DNA from 2 places in the Vibrio sp. HM8-C genome. Region 1 is predicted to be linked to the other one. Evidence: riboswitches for the same ligand, from Rfam matches in the RefSeq annotation. Region 1 holds a riboswitch; the other holds the start of a gene.
What was found. A riboswitch is a leader RNA that binds a small molecule or an ion and turns the genes downstream of it on or off. The one in region 1 is predicted to bind lysine.

Region 1 (9,752 bases):
CACTGCCGCTGTGATGTTTGCACCTTCAGCGATAGCTGGGCGTTCCAATACAGAATCTTGCTGAGTTTCACTTAGCGATTGCCAAACGATCGTTCTCATCAGGGTTACTCCATCATCTTTTCAATTGGTAATACAAGAATAGAACTTGCACCAAGCGCTTTTAGCTTTTCCATTGTTTCCCAGAACAAGTTTTCAGCACTGACTAGGTGTACCGCTACGCGGGTTTTATCTGCAGAAAGTGGTAGTACGGTTGGGTCTTCCGCTCCAGGCAATAGCGCTGTGATTTGAGGCAACTTCTCTACTGGTGCGTGTAGCATGATGTATTTCGATTCTTTCGCTTGCTGCACGCCATTCATACGAGTTAATAGACGGTCAATCAAGGCTGCTTTATCAGGTGCAAATTCACCAGTACGTTGAATCAGTTTCGCTTTCGATTGGAAAATCACTTCCACTTCTTTCAAACCGTTTGCTTCAAGTGTAGCGCCTGTTGAAACTAAATCTGCAATCGCGTCTGCAAGGCCTGCACGAGGAGCAACTTCCACCGAACCTGTAAGCATACAAGTGCTGAAATCAATGCCACGCTCAGCCATGTACGCTTTGAGAAGTTGAGGGTAAGTGGTTGCAATACGTTTGCCTTTAAGATCCTGTGGTCCGTTGTATTCCACATCTTTATCAATGGCGATAGAAAGACGACAGCCGCCAAAGTCCATACGACGAAGGTCAACGAAATCGCTTGGTTGGTTTAAAGCAATACGGTCGTAGCGAGTTTCTTCTAACACGTTCTCACCAACAAAACCTAAATCAACCACACCATCCATGATTAAACCTGGGATATCGTCATCACGAACAAGAAGCAGGTCAATTGGCATATTTAGTGAGTGAACCACTAAGCGCTCACCCATCACGTTAAACTTAACACCACACTTTTTCAGTAAGTCTTGGCATTCGTCACTCAAACGACCTTTCTTCTGGACGGCAATTCTTAGGCGTTGTGTTTGCATTACATTCTTCCTTCGTAAAATATTGAAATCTTTAAGTTTTAATTAAGCTAGATAGTAAAAAACCCTTGGGAGATTGGTCTCCCAAGGGTCTAAAATCTTAAAAATACTTTGATTTAACCACCGGGAGATTCCTGTCTCCCGGGTATGCGTACATCTCCCGAAAGACTCTTAGGGATGATGGTGATGATGAATGTTCATTACAAAATTACGCATACTTAATTACACCGAATGTGTTCACTGGATTGCTTTCAACACTATCTAAGCTCGTCTCATTTTTCAACAAAAAATTTCACTTTTTGTCATCTTTTTCTTACTGCCGTTTTTTAAGCGTAAAAAAGGAGGCCTAAGCCTCCTTCAATCAATCGATATATCAGCTATCTGCTATCAACGATCAAGCCGCTTTACAGCTCAACATCTTTGATTTCGCTAGTGTGCTGAAAACAAAGCACACTGCAATGAATGCTGCCGTAGAAGCTGCTAGAGAAGCTAGCACAGATAGAGTCATACCAAGAACAACGAAACCAACACAAGATACACCAGCAACTGCTAAGGCATATGGAAGCTGAGTAGAAACGTGGTCAATGTGATTACAACGAGCACCCGTTGAAGACAAAATGGTTGTATCTGAAATTGGTGAACAGTGATCACCAAATACTGAACCCGCTAATACCGCACTCAACATTGGCAGCATTAATGCGATTTCAGTTGCACCAGCCATGTCGCCTGCAATTGGTAACATGATACCAAACGTACCCCATGACGTACCTGTTGAGAACGCCATAATGCCTGACAGTAGGAACAAAATAACTGGCAGCCAGTGTGGGTCAATATTGCCTTGAGCTAGAGATGAAAGGTACGCGCCCGTTTTCATGTCACCGATAACTGAACCAATTGTCCACGCGAAAACAAGAATTAATATCGCACCAAACATCGACTTAGCACCAATCCAAAGCGTACGTGCAATTTCAGTGATAGCGATTCCTTGTTTAACCACAGTGAATAGAGCAACCGCTAAACCAACTAAACCACCGTAAATCAGTGACGTACCAACATCGGTATTTTCAAACGCACCAAGCACATTGAACGCTTTACCATCGGCTGCCAGTGATTGGCCACCTGTGTAAAGCATAGAGCCGATGGTTGCGATAATAAGTAACACGATAGGGTAAATAAGGTCTGACACTTTACCCTTTTCGCTTTCACGGATATCAAGTTCATCGTTTAAATCACGAGCTTGCTCGTCATTCTCAGACATATCATCATCGAAACCTTGGCCCTGAGAAGCATTGATTTCGTGTTGGCGCATCTGACCAATATCCATTTGGAACCAAACAACGGCGAACACCATTAATAGTGCAAATACCGCATAGAAGTTCATAGGAACCAAACGAAGGTAAGCACCAAGCGCAGAATACTCAGTGATACCGTGTGATACTAGAATGCCACCAATGATGGTCATAATGTACGCGCCCCAGCTTGAAGCAGGCATAACAACACACATTGGTGCAGCAGTAGAATCTAGGATGTAAGCCAGTTTAGCGCGTGAGACGTAAAAACGGTCAGTAACAGGGCGAGAAATTGAGCCAACCGCTAAGCTGTTGAAGTAGTCATCAACAAAAATGAAAACACCTAAGAATGCAGCCAATAGCTTAGAACCACGCTTGCTTTTTACGCGAACCTGAGCCCATTCTGCAAATGCTCGAGTACCGCCAGAAAGCGTCAACAACGCAGTCATCATACCCAACAGCAATAAGAAGCCAACGATACTCATGTTCCAAGTATTCAGACCGCCATCTTCAATGAAGACGTTTGTAACTTTTGTGCCGATATAACCAATCGCATCACCTACTGAATAATCAGCAAGCAATAAAGCACCAAGTGCGATACCCATACCTAAAGACACCAGTACGCGGCGAGTAATAATAGCGAGGCTCAACGCCACTAATGCTGGGATTAGCGACAAAGGAGACGATGCAAAATCTAATAAATTCATGATCTTCAAAAACCAGTAATATTTCGGTTAGAGATCTACTGCAGACAAATCACATCGAAAAAATCAATGCGATTAATGTTGAACTAAGCGAAAGGGAAGTGAACACTCCACCCAACCCTACAGTAGCGCTCCATAGTTTAACAACAATATAGACTATGGCAGTGTTGCCCCTATTCGATGACAACCCCAGCTAGCAGCTTGATGGACGCACTAACTTCGGCGATATGGCCTTTCTCCGGTATTCATTGGCATCACCCCAATACTGGATACTTATCAATATCGCTCCTCTACGTCGGAGATAGAACAATTACCTACGCAATCTAGAAACTGCGTGATTATTAAACATACTCCGCTTTAGGTGTGACGTATTGTACTTAACAAAACTGTCAATGCAACATAGAATTTCATTTTTCATTACAACTAATATTCACAACATCAATGAATGCTATTTCATAAAGTAAATAGATACATTTTCAACTGAGATAAGCATTAATTGTATACATACGTTTTTAACCTGTTACTCTCTGCATCCAATATTTCCTTTCTCTTTATAAGGCTTAGATAAATCAAACTAAGCTTATTACCACTACAGTGGTATTTTTTTTATTATTTACATTAATATTGCGTTAATTTTATTGTAAGAATAAATCACACGGTTTATTATTAAGCCGTTAATTATTTAATTAAACAGGATTAAGAAATGTCGGAAATCACTAAAACTCTATTAAATATTCGTAGTCTACGTGCATTTTCACGCGATCTAACTTTAGAGCAACTTGAAGAAGCGCTTGATAAATTAACGATCGTTGTTGAAGAGCGCAGAGAATCTGAAGAACAAGAACAAGCGGCTCAAGCTGAACAAGAAGCAAAATTAGCAGCAATTGCTGAACAAATTGCTAATGACGGTATTGATGTTGAAGCGTTAATTTCTGCTCTTGCTGGCGAAACAAAATCTAAATCAAAAGCAAAAGGCAAACGCGCACCACGTCCAGCAAAATATAAATACATGGACAACGGCGTAGAAAAAACTTGGACAGGCCAAGGCCGTACACCTTCTGCAATTCAAAAAGCATTAGATGAAGGTAAATCTCTAGAACAATTCGAAATTTAATTTTCTAGTTTCTTAAAAAAAGGCTCCGATATCGGAGCCTTTTTTATTAGCATTATTCAATCCAATGAAAGAATAATGCTATTTAACGAATACCGTTATCTTTCCCAGTATGCTTCTTCTAAGCTGTCTTCACGTTCTGGAAGACCTCGTGATAAGCGAGGAGAATGCTGAGCTAGCACTTCATAACTTACACGGTTTGCGTATTTACATACTTGTGAAAAAGAAGAATACGTTAAGAAATTATGCTGATGTTTACTTGAGTTTGGCACATTACCTTTATGGTATTTATTCGCAGCCATATCATGAAGTAAAGCTGACAACGCAGCATCACCTGCACCATTGGTGTTCTTAATTTTTTCTGGTCCACCCATATAAGGCGATATATGAGAATAAACCCGTGTCGGATTTTCGCAGCTAATTCTTGTTGCTGGTCGGCTAAATTCGAAGCGATTAAACTCAGGAATTGAACCAGGTAATAATGGTAAAGAAGTCTCTCTTTTACTTTCTTCTTCTGTATAGCCCGCCATATATAAACCAATTGGTCCAGCAGTACATAAAACTAAATCAACCCAATCTAATGCTTTGTCTGATGCCATTAATGGATCTGTTTCACCGGTTAATGCTTCCGCTTCATCTTCATTCATTGCAACAACAGAAACATGTTCACGTAAGAATTCTTGCCAATATTGAGGATCATCTTGAATTACAAATTTTGTTCCTAATGTTAATACCACTGGAACGTCATATTTTTTTGCATATTCAATTGCACGCATTGTTGCTTGCGGCATAGGGTCACCTTCTTTACAACGAACCAAATATGCAGTGATCACCAATGCTGAAGCATTTTTAAATATTTTTTCTGGGATATTGTCAGGGTGAAGTTTATTCATTTGGCCTTCACTAATTGCAAAAGTACGTTCTCCGTCTTCTGTAATTAATGCAAAACAACGCCCAATTGCGCCATCTACACCTTGCAGATAATTTAAATCCATGCGGCTAGAGGTATTACACAAATAGCGATAACCGTAGCTGCCGATTTTAATATCTTGGCTCATCACACCGAGTAGCGTAGAACGGTCGTCCGCTAGCACGGAATAATTGTGCAACGTATTACCAATAGTTCCGCCCGCGAACTCATTCTTGATCAGTCCGTTTTGCTTTAGTTCGTTGTATAAAGCTTCAGCTGTCTCATCATCTATAACTAGTGAATGTCCTTTGCTTAAGCCAAAACGTTCAATAAGTTCAGAATCCACTCTTGCTTCAATATCAACCAATGTTTGATCAATACCGATAATGTGTGTACGCGATAACTTCTTATTATCTTGCGCTTGGATGACTAATGGATCGCGTGCATTAACTGGAAAGTAATGCTTTGACTTACGTTGGCCAGGAAATTTCATAACGTTTAAATAGGTGCGTGAGAAGAAAAGAGCCGGAATTTTACCTTGCGTGCAATAAGGCAGCAACTCAACTAAAGATAGCAAACGTTTTCGTTGAAAAGTTTTTTACACAACTCTTTTTACAACGAAAGTAGATAACGATTACATTTCGATTTAGCACATCAATAAACCGAGATTGCTGTTTAATTGCACCAATTTAGAAGTGTGATTGCAGTCTCGGATCTGTCCTCAAAAAAGTCTTTCTGTTAGAATCTGCGTCCAAGTCAATCAAGTGGTATTAAGTCATGTCAGATAACCGCAACGCAAACAGCCAAAAGAAAGTCATAGTAGGCATGTCAGGTGGCGTTGATTCTTCCGTTTCAGCATATCTTCTTCAACAGCAAGGCTACCAAGTAGAAGGCCTTTTCATGAAGAACTGGGAAGAAGATGATAACGAAGAATATTGTACAGCAGCAGAAGATCTTGCTGATGCTCAGGCTGTCTGTGACAAACTTGGTATCTATTTGCACACCATTAATTTCGCGGCGGAATATTGGGACAATGTATTCGAATATTTCCTAGAGGAATACAAAGCAGGTCGTACTCCGAACCCAGATATCCTTTGTAACAAAGAAATTAAGTTCAAAGCATTTTTAGAGTTTGCAGATGAAGTGTTAGATGCAGACTACATTGCTATGGGTCACTATGTTCGTCGCACCTTCACAGAAGACGGTGAAAAGCCACAAATGCTACGTGGTAAAGACAACAACAAAGACCAAAGCTACTTCTTATATACACTGAGCCACGAACAAGTTGCACGTAGTTTATTCCCAGTGGGTGAGTTAGAAAAACCTGAAGTTCGCCGTATTGCGGAAGAACAAGGTTTAATCACTGCGAAGAAAAAAGATTCAACCGGTATCTGTTTTATCGGTGAGCGCAAATTTACAGACTTCTTGTCTCGCTATTTACCTGCTCAACCGGGTAAAATCGAAACCCCTGAAGGTAAAGTTATTGGTGAACATCAAGGCCTTATGTACCACACACTAGGTCAACGTAAAGGCTTACATATTGGCGGTCAAAAAGGCGGCGGCGGTAACGAAGACCCATGGTACGTAGCAGAGAAAGATCTCAAACGTAACGTGCTAATTGCAGTACAAGGCGCAGACCATCCTCTATTGAAGTCTTACGGTTTGATGGCGTCGCAACTACATTGGGTAGATCGTACTCCGGTTAAAGAGGCGTTCCGCTGCTCAGTGAAGACACGTTATCGTCAAACTGACATCCCTTGTACCGTTATCCCCGTTGATGACAACAACATCAAGGTGATGTTTGATGACCCACAAGTAGCAGTTACCCCAGGACAGTCTGCTGTTTTCTACCAAGGCGAAGTATGTCTAGGTGGCGGCATTATTGAACAACGTATTTGTTAAGGAGTATTTACGTGGCTAACACAATTTATGACCGAACTATCGCATTTGCTGGAATTTGCCAAGCTGTCGCTTTAGTGCAAAAAGTAGCGAAAGACGGTTACTGTGATTCAGACGCGTTTGAAACTTCACTGCGTGCCATTTTGGCAACTAATCCAAGTAACACTATTGGTGTTTTCGGTAGCGAAGCCGATTTGAAAGTTGGCCTTGAATGTCTAGTCAATGGTATCGATAGCACGCCAACAGGCAGTGCTATTACTCGTTATATCATTAGTTTGTTGGCTCTTGAGCGTAAACTTACTAGCCGCAGAGATGCTATGTCTCAACTTGGCGATCGTATCCAAATGATTGAACGTCAAGTAGAGCACTTTGATTTGCTTGATGAGCAGATGATTAGCAACTTAGCGAGCGTGTATCTAGACGTGATCAGCCCAATTGGTCCTCGCATTCAAGTTGCTGGTACACCAGCAGTACTACAACAAACATCTAACCAACAAAAAGTTCGTGCACTACTATTATCTGGTATTCGTTGCGCGGTACTTTGGCGCCAAGTAGGCGGTCGACGCCTCCACCTTGTCTTCGGACGTAAGAAAATGGTGGATCAGGCCAAGATTCTGCTGGCCAGAATGTAATCATTAGCTCGCACATTGCGAGCTAATTTTTTTGCTCCTCATTTTAGAGTAGAACAGACCTTGCGCAAACGTTTGCGCAATATTCGTGACAATTGCCATTGATACTGGTATAAAGCACACGAAATTTAGAAACCAATTCAGGAGAACATCATGGAACTGTCAGCATTGACTGCTGTTTCACCAGTAGACGGCCGTTACGGCAGTAAAACTATTGCATTACGCAGTATTTTTAGTGAATTTGGCTTACTTAAATACCGTACTATCGTTGAAATCCGCTGGTTACAGAAGCTTGCAGCAACAGCTGAGATTGCAGAAGTTCCTGCATTCAGTGAAGAAGCAAACCAATTCCTTGATAGCGTTGCAGCAAACTTCAGCGAAGCAGATGCACAACGAATCAAAGATATCGAACGCACAACTAACCACGACGTAAAAGCGGTTGAGTATTTCTTAAAAGAGAAAGTTGCTGGCGTTCCTGAGCTTCACGCAGTTAATGAGTTCATTCACTTTGCATGTACTTCTGAAGACATCAACAACACTTCTCACGCTCTGATGCTTAAAGAAGCACGTGATACGGTTATTCTTCCTGAAATCCGTAACATTATTGATGCAATTCGTGGTCTAGCGGTTGAATACCGTGACATCCCTCTTCTGTCTCGTACACATGGTCAACCAGCGTCTCCGTCGACTATGGGTAAAGAGATGGCGAACGTTGCATACCGTATGGAACGTCAGTACAAGCAGATCGCGAACGTTGAAATTCTTGCGAAAATCAACGGTGCAGTTGGTAACTACAACGCTCACCTTTCTGCATACCCAACACTTGATTGGCACAAATTCAGCGAAGAGTTCATCACTGAATCTCTTGGCGTAACTTGGAACCCGTACACAACTCAAATCGAACCTCACGATTACATCGCTGAGCTATTTGATGCTGTAGCGCGTTTCAACACAATCCTTATCGACTTTGACCGTGACGTTTGGGGCTATATCGCTCTAGGCCACTTCAAGCAAAGAACGATTGCAGGCGAAATTGGTTCTTCAACTATGCCGCACAAAGTTAACCCAATCGACTTCGAAAACTCAGAAGGTAACTTGGGTCTAGCTAACGCTGTATTTACACACCTTGCACAAAAACTGCCTATTTCTCGCTGGCAACGTGACCTTACGGACTCAACAGTACTACGCAACCTAGGTGTAGGCGTTGGTTATGCAATCATTGCGTACACGTCTACTCTGAAAGGTATTAGCAAGCTTGAAGTTAACCGCGAAGCGTTATTGGCTGAGCTTGATAAGAACTGGGAAGTTCTCGCTGAGCCAGTACAAACGGTTATGCGTCGTTACGGTATTGAGAAACCATATGAGAAGCTAAAAGAGCTGACTCGTGGTAAGCGTGTAGATGGCGAAGCAATGCGTAACTTTATCGATGGTCTAGAACTGCCTGAAGAAGAGAAAGCGCGTTTAAAAGAAATGACGCCAGCAAGTTACATCGGTCAAGCAATCGAGCTAACTGATAAGCTATAAGCTGTAATTCGATTAAGTAAGGGAGGCTCTGCCTCCCTTTTTATTTACTATGCGTTTTATTGACTCTTTTCGAAGAACAGCGTTACCTGCCCCACTTCTATGCCAAACTTTTTAATCTTGGTGATGTTAAAAACCCGAGTCGCATCTTGTCTATATAGCCAATCATCAAAAGTGACTTCAATTTCACCATCGTCGGTTTTCAACAAGAAGTCATATCGCCACTGAAGTGCATTCCCCACTTCCTGTCCTATCGCATCACCAATCACATCATCGGCGCGTCCAATATAAAAACCGTTTGAAGAGCGTTGAATAGTCCACACTCGCTGGCTCTGTTCACCATCGGCAAAGATAAAATCCTCCGTCAGTGTTAGCGTATTGCCCAGTACCTTTCCCTCGATGTCGACTTCAAAGCGACGAGTCTGTTTATCGGTGTAATCTTGGACCATACCCCAAGCTTTGGTTGTTCCGTTGAAGTAACCGAACAAGTCAAAACTAGGCTCATTTTGCTTGTAATCTTCAAGCTCGGCACTGCAACCAACCAATGTCGCCAACATTGCCGTAAAGAAAAACACTCTTATCGGTTTCATGGTCTGTTCATCCCTAACAATTGCTCTCTCAGATGTTGATATTCCGTCTTAGGCGACAGCCAAATTGCCAAAAATGCATCGTTGAGCGACTCATCTGAAAT
Region 2 (9,752 bases), on a different contig from region 1:
AATCTACACGTGCGCTAATAAAAGGCGGCTGTGACCTGATTCTGATTGAAACTATTTTTGATACCTTGAACGCGAAAGCGTGTGCTTTTGCTGTTGATGCAGTGTTCGAAGAGCTTGGTATTCAATTACCTGTCATGATCTCCGGTACGATTACCGATGCATCTGGTCGTACTCTTTCTGGTCAAACAACCGAAGCATTCTATAACTCTTTACGTCATGTTCGTCCTATCTCATTTGGCTTGAACTGTGCTTTAGGCCCAGACGAGCTGCGTCAATATGTCGAAGAGCTTTCTCGCATTTCAGAATGCTATGTATCTGCGCACCCGAATGCGGGTTTGCCGAACGCATTTGGTGAATATGACCTGTCACCAGAGGATATGGCTGAGCATATTGGTGAATGGGCTCAGGCAGGTTTCCTCAACTTGGTTGGTGGCTGTTGTGGTACGACACCTGCTCATATCGCTGCGATGGCTAAAGTGGTTGAGGGTGTTACGCCGCGCGAGATTCCTGAGATTAGCGTTGAATGTCGACTCTCTGGCCTAGAGCCATTGAGCATTGCCGCTGATACTCTATTCGTTAACGTTGGTGAACGTACCAACGTTACCGGCTCCGCTCGCTTCAAGCGTCTCATCAAAGAAGAATTGTACGATGAGGCTTTAGACGTTGCCCGTGAGCAAGTTGAGAATGGCGCTCAAATCATCGATATCAACATGGATGAAGGTATGTTGGATGCGATGGCTTGTATGGAGCGATTCCTCAAGCTGTGTGCATCAGAGCCTGAAATCTCGAAAGTGCCAATCATGGTTGACTCTTCGAAATGGGAAGTTATCGAAGCGGGTCTGAAATGTATTCAAGGTAAGGGCATCGTAAACTCTATCTCGCTAAAAGAAGGCGAGGAAAAGTTTATTCATCAGGCGAAACTGATTCGTCGTTACGGTGCAGCCGTTATCGTAATGGCGTTTGACGAAGTTGGTCAGGCAGACACTCGTGAACGTAAAATTGAAATCTGTCGCCGCGCTTACAATATTCTTGTTGAGCAAGTAGGTTTCCCTGCGGAAGACATTATTTTTGACCCGAATATCTTTGCCGTTGCAACTGGTATTGATGAACACAATAACTACGCGCTTGATTTCATCAATGCAGTAGCAGACATCAAACGTGAGCTTCCTCATGCGATGATTTCTGGTGGTGTATCTAACGTTTCTTTCTCTTTCCGCGGTAACAACTACGTGCGTGAAGCGATTCATGCTGTGTTCCTATACCACTGTTTCAAGAATGGTATGGATATGGGTATCGTTAATGCTGGCCAGCTTGAGATATACGACAACGTTCCAGAGAAACTGCGAAATGCGGTTGAAGACGTTATTCTCAACCGTGACAACGGTGCAACAGAGCGTCTGCTTGAGATAGCAGAAGAATACCGTGAAAACGCAGTAGGCAAAGAAGAAGACGCATCTCTACTTGAGTGGCGTACTTGGCCGGTTGAAAAGCGTTTAGAGCACGCACTGGTTAAAGGTATTACTGAATTTATCGTTGAAGATACTGAAGAAGCCCGCTCTAAGGCATCGAAGCCACTTGAAGTTATCGAAGGTCCATTAATGGACGGTATGAACGTGGTGGGTGACCTGTTTGGCGAGGGCAAAATGTTCCTGCCGCAAGTAGTGAAATCGGCTCGCGTAATGAAGCAGGCGGTTGCTTACTTAGAGCCTTACATTAACGCGATGAAGCAGTCTGGCTCTTCAAACGGCAAAATTCTACTCGCGACAGTGAAAGGCGATGTTCACGATATCGGCAAGAACATTGTTGGTGTTGTACTGCAATGTAACAACTACGAGATCATCGACCTTGGCGTGATGGTGCCGTGTGAGACCATTCTTAAAGTCGCACGGGAACAGAAGGTGGACATTATCGGTCTTTCCGGTTTGATTACTCCATCTCTGGATGAAATGGTGCACGTTGCTAAAGAGATGGAACGCCAAGGCTTTGATTTGCCGCTGCTGATCGGCGGCGCAACAACCTCTAAAGCGCATACGGCTGTGAAGATTGAGCAGAACTATCACCAACCTGTGGTGTATGTGAACAACGCATCGCGCGCCGTTGGTGTGTGTTCAGCATTGCTCTCTGATGAGCGTCGTTCAGAATTCGTAGAGCGTCTAAATCTGGATTACGAAAGAACCCGTGAACAACATGCTCGTAAAAAACCGAAGAGCCGTCCTGTAACTCTGGAGCAAGCGCGTGCTAATAAAGCTGCAATTGATTGGCAGACTTATACGCCACCTGCACCAGTTAAACCGGGTATTCATGTATTCAAAGACTTTGATGTTTCTGTGCTACGTCAGTACATCGACTGGACGCCATTCTTCATGACTTGGTCACTGTCTGGCAAGTTCCCAGCGATTCTCGATCACGAGTTGGTCGGGGAAGAAGCTCGCAAGCTGTACAAAGATGCCAATGATTGGTTAGACCGTATTGAGCAAGAAGGTCTGATGAAGGCTAATGGTATTTGCGGTTTGTTCCCAGCAGCGAGCATTGATGATGATATTGAAGTGTATGCGGATGAATCGCGTCAACAAGTGATAAAAGTGCTGCACAACCTTCGTCAGCAGACTGAGAAGCCAAAAGGTGCTAACTATTGTTTGTCTGATTTTGTTGCCTCAAAGCATAGTGGTAAACAAGACTGGGTAGGTATGTTTGCTGTTACTGGTGGTATTGGCGAGCGAGCGCTGGCGGATGACTTCAAAGCCAAAGGTGACGACTACAATGCGATCATGGTGCAAGCGGTTGCCGACCGTTTAGCAGAAGCTTTTGCTGAATATCTACACATGAAAGTACGTACTGAGATATGGGGTTATGCACCTGATGAGAATCTCAGCAACGAAGATTTGATTCGTGAAAAGTATCAGGGTATTCGTCCAGCACCGGGTTATGCGGCTTGTCCTGAACATACGGAAAAAGGCGCTATTTGGGAGCTGCTAGGCGTACAAGAACAGATTGGTATGGAACTGACAACCAGTTACGCAATGATGCCCGGCGCATCTGTTTCCGGTTGGTATTTCTCGCACCCTGACTCACGCTATTTTGCTGTAGCACAGATTCAAGATGATCAGGTTCAGAGTTATTCCGAGCGCAAAGGTTGGGACAGTGTTGAAGCCGAAAAATGGCTAGGTCCTAACATCAACGGTTAGAATCACCAACTCTATAAATGAAAAAGGTCACCACTTGGTGACCTTTCTTTTACTTGACGATCTATCTGATTATCGATTCTCGAACAGATCCAAATGCAGCTTCTGAATTACCGCTTTAGATTCATGAGCATCAACAAGGAAGCAAAGGTTATGGTCACTTGCTCCGTAGCAAATCATACGTAGGTTAAAGTCGCCTAATGTGCTGAACACTTCTTTCGCATAACCTTTTGTCTCCATGTGGTTACCAATCAAGGCAACAAGACATAGGTTATGTTCCACTTCTACCGTACACAGCTCTTGTAGTTCTTCTCTTGCTTCTTGTGGTAGCTCTGGTGCGCCACCTGAAGTGTCTGTCTTATCTAGAGTCAGTGACACACTGATTTCAGAGGTCGTGATAAGGTCAACAGAGATTTTGTATTTCGCTAGAATTTCGAACACTTTTGCCAAGAAGCCATAAGCATGGAACATTTTCGCACTGCGCAGTGTCACCATTGTTTGGTTGCAACGTAGAGCCAGTGCGCGGAACTGTGGCGAGTTCTCCACTTGTTGACGAATCCACGTGCCACCTTTTTCTGGCTCTTTAGATGAACCGACAAACACTGGGATTTCATGGCGTAGTGCTGGTACTAGAGTCGAAGGGTGCAGAATTTTTGCCCCAAAGTTAGCCATTTCAGAGGCTTCACTAAAGCTTATCTCTGGAATTGGCGCAGCTTTTGGCGCTATGCGTGGGTCTGTTGTGTAGATCCCAGGTACGTCTGTCCAAATCTCTAAGCCAGAAGCTTTTACTGATTCAGCAATCAGAGCAGCAGAGTAATCACTGCCACCGCGACCAAGTGTTGTGGTATTACCTTGCTCATCAGAGCCGATGAAACCTTGAGTAACCACCACATATTCAGCACAAAGTGGAGCAAGCTTCTCTTGTGCCAGTTTAGCGATTTCTTCAACTTGTGGCTCTGCGCGACCGTAGTTATTGTCCGTTCTTAATACTTCGCGAATATCGAAACGAATAGTATTTACGCCGCGCTCACGCATTAATTGAGTCAGAATATAGGTCGACATCAATTCGCCGCAAGCAACAAGATGATCGGTTAATTTCTTACTTGATTGGAAAGAGGCAGCTTCAGCAGCGCTTGCGATGCTATCAAGCATCGAATGTACTTCTTTTTCTACTTTGGTTGGATCTGCTAATTGGTCGATAATCGCATCATGGATATCAGCCAATTGCTTCATAATGTTAAGTCTTTGCTCAGCATCTTGAACACCATTAGCAAGCTCAACAAGTAAGTTCGTTACGCCAGAGCATGCACTGCTGACGACTAATCGTGTTTGTGGATTATTTTCAATAATTGCAGAGCAACGGCTCATTGCTTCAAAATTTGCAACACTTGTTCCACCAAACTTGGCGACATTGAATGCGCTCACTACATTTCTCCCGGACTTCCTAGAAATAAAAAAGGGTTGGTAATCCAACTTCCAATGTTTTGAAGAGAGTTTCTTAGAGCAAAAAAGAGGTGTAACAACAGGCAGGTTGTATAAAATTCCTCAGAAGCTCTTCATCAGCATAGCACTGATGACAGTTGAAGGGATTCAACCCTTACAACCGATAAGCCAAAGCCACAACTTAGACTCATCTCGGCACTACTCCCCCTGAATGTTTTGTTTTGGAGTTGAGGCTCCACAAAACATCTGCCTGGGCAGTGCTCCTCTTCTGCCATACTCTCACTGCTGATTGCAGCTTGTTAGAGTACAGATAGCTCACTCATTGAACGGTTTTGTGAAACTGATGTCAATTGTAAATTTGTGATAAGTGAAAATAAATGTGTCGAAAGAGTCAGGCAGCATAGACCTCTGTCGAATTGTCGATGTTTAGATTCTGCCGTACTCTATATTTTCGTCTGTGAACGCTTATCTACTAATAAAATTGGGAGCACCTATGACTATACAAAGCTTCATTCCTCCACATAGAATTTTGATGGGACCTGGACCATCAGATATCTCTCCTCAAGTTCTTCAGGCGCTAAGCCGCCCAACTGTAGGGCACTTGGATCCACTATTCGTTGCAATGATGGACGAGCTGAAGGTGCTTTTGAAATATGCCTTCCAAACTGAAAACGAGTTTACTATCGCGGTTTCAGCTCCTGGTAGCGCTGGGATGGAAGCGTGTTTTGTAAACTTAGTTGAACCCGGTGATAAGGTTATCGTTTGTCGAAATGGTGTTTTCGGTGAACGTATGCGTGAGAACGTGGTTCGCTGTGGTGGTATCGCGATTACGGTAGAAGATGAGTGGGGAACTCCTGTTTCTGTCAGTAAAGTTGAACAAGCGATTAGCCAACATCCGGATGCGAAAATTCTGGCGTTTGTTCATGCAGAAACTTCAACTGGTGCTCTCAGTGATGCTGAGACCTTAGGTGCTTTGGCGAAGCAAAATAACATGCTGACGATTGTTGATGCGGTAACCTCTCTAGGTGGTGTGCCTCTGCTGGTGGATAAGTGGCAATTGGATGCAGTTTATTCTGGAAGCCAAAAATGTTTGTCTTGCGTACCGGGTCTCTCTCCTTTGACACTCTCTTCGAAGGCGATCGAAAAGATCCAAGCGCGGAAAGCTCCGATCCAAAGTTGGTTTTTAGATCAAAGCTTAGTGTTGGGCTATTGGAGTGGCGGCAGTAAACGCAGCTACCACCATACAGCGCCAGTAAACAGCTTATATGCACTACACGAAGCACTGCTTATTTTGAAAAATGAAGGGTTAGAAAATGCTTGGACCCGTCATAAAGCAATGCATGAGAAGCTCAAAGCTGGTTTAGAAAAACTTGGATTTAAGTTTGTAGTCGATGAGGAATATCGTCTGCCTCAATTAAACGCTGTGTACATTCCCGATGGTGTTGACGACGCAAAAGTACGTAGCCATCTACTTAATGAATACAATTTAGAAATTGGTGCAGGTCTTGGTGCACTTGCAGGTAAGGCGTGGCGTATAGGTGTGATGGGCTATGGTGCTCGTTCTGAAAATATTGCCCTGTGCTTAAGAGCACTTGAAGAGTCTCTAACTCAATAAATGAAGGTAAGAAAGGTGGCATTAGCCACCTTTTTTATTCTGTATCTACGTCTGTTTCTACTTCGTTTTCAATTAAGGCTGGGTAGGCTATTTGGCTAAAATCTAAATCTGGAAACAAAAACATCGCTTCAGTTCTTGTCTGTTCGGCTCGGCTGGCATCGCCGATAGCTTGGTAAGCCTTGATCAGATTTTCATACAATCCCGGTCTTGGTTTGTTTTGAATAATATCCAACGACCAATCGATATAGGGTTGAATATATTCCGCTTTCTTTTCATTTAGCCCTAGGTCTAAATAAGTGCTGTACATCTCCCAATCCAGTCTATCTTTAATCAAAACTGGGTTGACGACCTTATTCAATATATCCAGTTGTTTAGGGGTAGATGTTTCAAATTTAGTGAGATAGTAATTGGTATGCAGCACACTCACCATATAAAAACTGGTGATTATAGGCAAAGTTAAACTTGCGATCCGAAGCAGTGTCCTGCTGAATTTACTAAAACGAAATACTCTGTATTTCGCGACACGTTGGTCTATCCAAAACAGCAAAATCATAAAGGTTAGCCAGTGAATGCTCGACTGGTAAAAAGGAGCATCAACTAGACTATGAATGACGATTGGTAGCAACAGTGCAAACATGGCTAGACGGGTGCCTTTTTTGGCGGAGTAAATCCTGATAAGCACAAAGCTTGCCGCCAATATCATTCCTAAAACGGGTAACAAACCACCTTCGATACCCCAAAATAAAATTTCGTTGTGCGGATGCTCCATTGAAGGAACGCCCGTTTGATAGTTCGGGTTAAGCTGGTGCTGTCTAGCGGTATAGAGAATGTAACTCGACTCGAACTTTCCATAGCCGTAACCGGTAAATGGCTTTTCTATCAACATATCGATAGCTTGTGGAAGCACTTTGCCGTAAGGAATCGACGAGATATAAGGTTCGGTTTCGGTATCTTGATTATGATGGTAGTACAAAGTACCGAAGCCAATAATCAGCCCTGAAACAGCCGCGATCACCCAGTTGATAAAACGCTGGCGAGGAGAGAATCGGTACAAATACGGTAATATGAACAAAAGCCCTAATGCTGCTGAAACCCAGCCAACTAAAGAGTGCAACACTAATAATACTGGGATTGAAACCACAGGTGTGATGTAGAGTAGACTGACTTCACTGAGTTTCTTGTTGTATTTCTTAGGCTGACGAGCCAACAAATAACCTGAAAGAATCAACCCTGTAGCGAGAAAACTTGCCATCGCATCAGGGTGCTGAAAAATACCATAAGGCAAATTTCGAATTGTATCGTAGTCAAACAGGTTGCCCGGATTTAACAGGGTGTATTGATAAAGGCCAAACATCCCTTCAATGACACTTCCGAATACAATATAGAGAAGAAATTTCTGCTTACTTTTATTGCTGAAGTGAAATTGTTGTAAAACAAATAACAGTGAAAACCCAGCCCATAAACCAATGATCCTGCTCAGTTCGCTATGCCATTGCGCGTTAGTAAAAAACAAAGGGATCGACATGATCACACAACATATCCAAAGACCGATCGTCAATTTGGAATATCTTACGTGTCGATAGCTCCCTATTTGATATAAACCGAGAGCAATCGGGAAACTAATGGCAATCCATGTGGTGGCGTTAAAAGGGAGGGACAATCCATCACCGCCTAAATTTGGCATAAAAACGTGCATTGCTACTAGATAAACAAAGCTAACCGCCATGAGGAACGGTTTGTTTTTAGGCACACTCGGTGCTTGAGGCTCAAGTTGTGTTCCGCTTAACAGCAAGGTTGCCATAAGTGTATTGATGTCCTTTACGAATAAACTGCTACGCTAAGCAGGTAAATTAGGGGCAAGAGCCCTAATCTACCGTTTTTTTCCGATTCGATATATCTTTTCTATCTCAACGTAGTTTTTCTACTACAACATGGCTTTTTTACTACAGCATAGTTTTTCTATTTCAGCATAGGTTTTAAGAAACGAGCTGTATGGGAAACTTTACTCTTCGCGACATCTTCAGGCGTACCTTCGGCAATGATGTCACCACCGCCTTGGCCACCTTCTGGCCCTAAGTCAACGATCCAGTCAGCAGTCTTAATCACATCAAGGTTGTGTTCAATAACTACAACTGTGTTGCCGTGATCTCTTAGGCGATGTAGAACATTTAGTAGTTGCTGAATATCGTGGAAGTGCAGACCTGTAGTTGGTTCATCCAAAATATAAAGTGTCTTGCCTGTATCTCGTTTTGAAAGCTCTCTAGACAGTTTGACCCGTTGAGCTTCACCACCAGATAAGGTTGTTGCTGATTGACCTAGGCGTATATAAGACAAACCTACGTCCATTAAGGTTTGTAGTTTGCGTGCGATGACAGGTACTGGTTCAAAAAACGTATGAGCATCTTCGATAGTCATATCAAGAACTTCATCAATCGTTTTGCCTTTGTAACGAACTTCTAAGGTTTCGCGGTTATAGCGTTTTCCTTTACATACATCACAAGGAACGTACACATCAGGTAAGAAGTGCATTTCTACTTTGATTACGCCATCGCCCTGACAAGCTTCACAGCGACCACCGCGAACGTTAAAACTGAAGCGTCCCGGCTTGTAGCCACGAGAGCGAGATTCCTGAGTTCCAGAAAACAGCTCTCGAATCGGTGTAAAAATACCAGTGTAGGTTGCTGGGTTTGAGCGTGGCGTTCTACCAATAGGACTCTGGTCGATATCGATAACTTTATCGAAATGCTCGAGACCTTTAATCGATTTGTATGGAGCAGGAGTTGAAGTTGTTGCGCCATTTAAAGCAATGTGGGCGATGTTGAAGAATGTATCATTGATCAACGTTGACTTGCCTGAGCCCGAAACGCCAGTTACACAGGTAAACAGACCGACAGGAATTGATAAGTCGACATTTTTCAGGTTGTTACCTGTTGCACCAATCAGCTCTACTGTTTTGTTGGCGTCTATTGGTGTTCTCTGTTTTGGTACCGCAATCTCTTTCACACCGCTTAGATATTGTCCTGTAAGCGAGTTCGGATTGTTGATGATATCGGTGACGTTACCTTCAGCTACAACACTACCACCATGTACGCCTGCGCCTGGACCAATATCAATCACATGGTCAGCCAGACGAATCGCATCTTCATCATGCTCAACCACTAATACGGTATTACCCAAATCTCGAAGGTGCTCTAGAGTTTTCAGCAGTCTTTCGTTATCTCGCTGGTGGAGACCAATTGACGGTTCGTCCAATACATACATTACACCGACCAGTCCAGCGCCGATTTGGCTTGCTAAACGAATTCGCTGTGCTTCACCACCCGAAAGAGTCTCTGCACTTCGTGATAAATTCAAATAATTCAGACCCACATTGACCAAAAATTGCAGACGGTCGTTGACCTCTTTCATGATTTTTTCGGCAATTTGTGCCCGCTGACCTTCAAGTTTCAAAGACTGGAAGAACTCAAGTGCCTCAGCAATGCTAAGTTCCACCACTTGTGGTAGCGCGGTGT

Region 2: it holds a riboswitch for lysine, as region 1 does, so the genes downstream of both, lysC (lysine-sensitive aspartokinase 3) here and ACOSVQ_RS03140 (Na+/H+ antiporter NhaC family protein) in region 1, are expected to answer to the same signal.

The regions. Positions count from the first base shown of each region.
Region 1 covers NZ_JBMMKS010000002.1:27,516-37,267, forward strand. Annotated here, with positions in the region: gene hisD (histidinol dehydrogenase) at 1-99, opposite strand, end outside; gene hisG (ATP phosphoribosyltransferase) at 105-1,001, opposite strand; His leader region at 1,055-1,191, opposite strand; gene ACOSVQ_RS03140 (Na+/H+ antiporter NhaC family protein) at 1,393-2,994, opposite strand; lysine riboswitch at 3,110-3,292, opposite strand; gene ACOSVQ_RS03145 (H-NS family histone-like protein) at 3,695-4,105, shown strand; gene ACOSVQ_RS03150 (inosine/guanosine kinase) at 4,201-5,505, opposite strand; gene mnmA (tRNA 2-thiouridine(34) synthase MnmA) at 5,790-6,914, shown strand; gene hflD (high frequency lysogenization protein HflD) at 6,926-7,543, shown strand; gene purB (adenylosuccinate lyase) at 7,694-9,064, shown strand; gene ACOSVQ_RS03170 (DUF3833 domain-containing protein) at 9,121-9,651, opposite strand; gene ACOSVQ_RS03175 (chalcone isomerase family protein) at 9,648-9,752, opposite strand, start outside.
Region 2 covers NZ_JBMMKS010000015.1:105,557-115,308, reverse strand. Annotated here, with positions in the region: gene metH (methionine synthase) at 1-3,185, shown strand, start outside; gene lysC (lysine-sensitive aspartokinase 3) at 3,255-4,607, opposite strand; lysine riboswitch at 4,724-4,901, opposite strand; gene ACOSVQ_RS16555 (pyridoxal-phosphate-dependent aminotransferase family protein) at 5,119-6,240, shown strand; gene ACOSVQ_RS16550 (PglL family O-oligosaccharyltransferase) at 6,275-8,041, opposite strand; gene uvrA (excinuclease ABC subunit UvrA) at 8,200-9,752, opposite strand, start outside.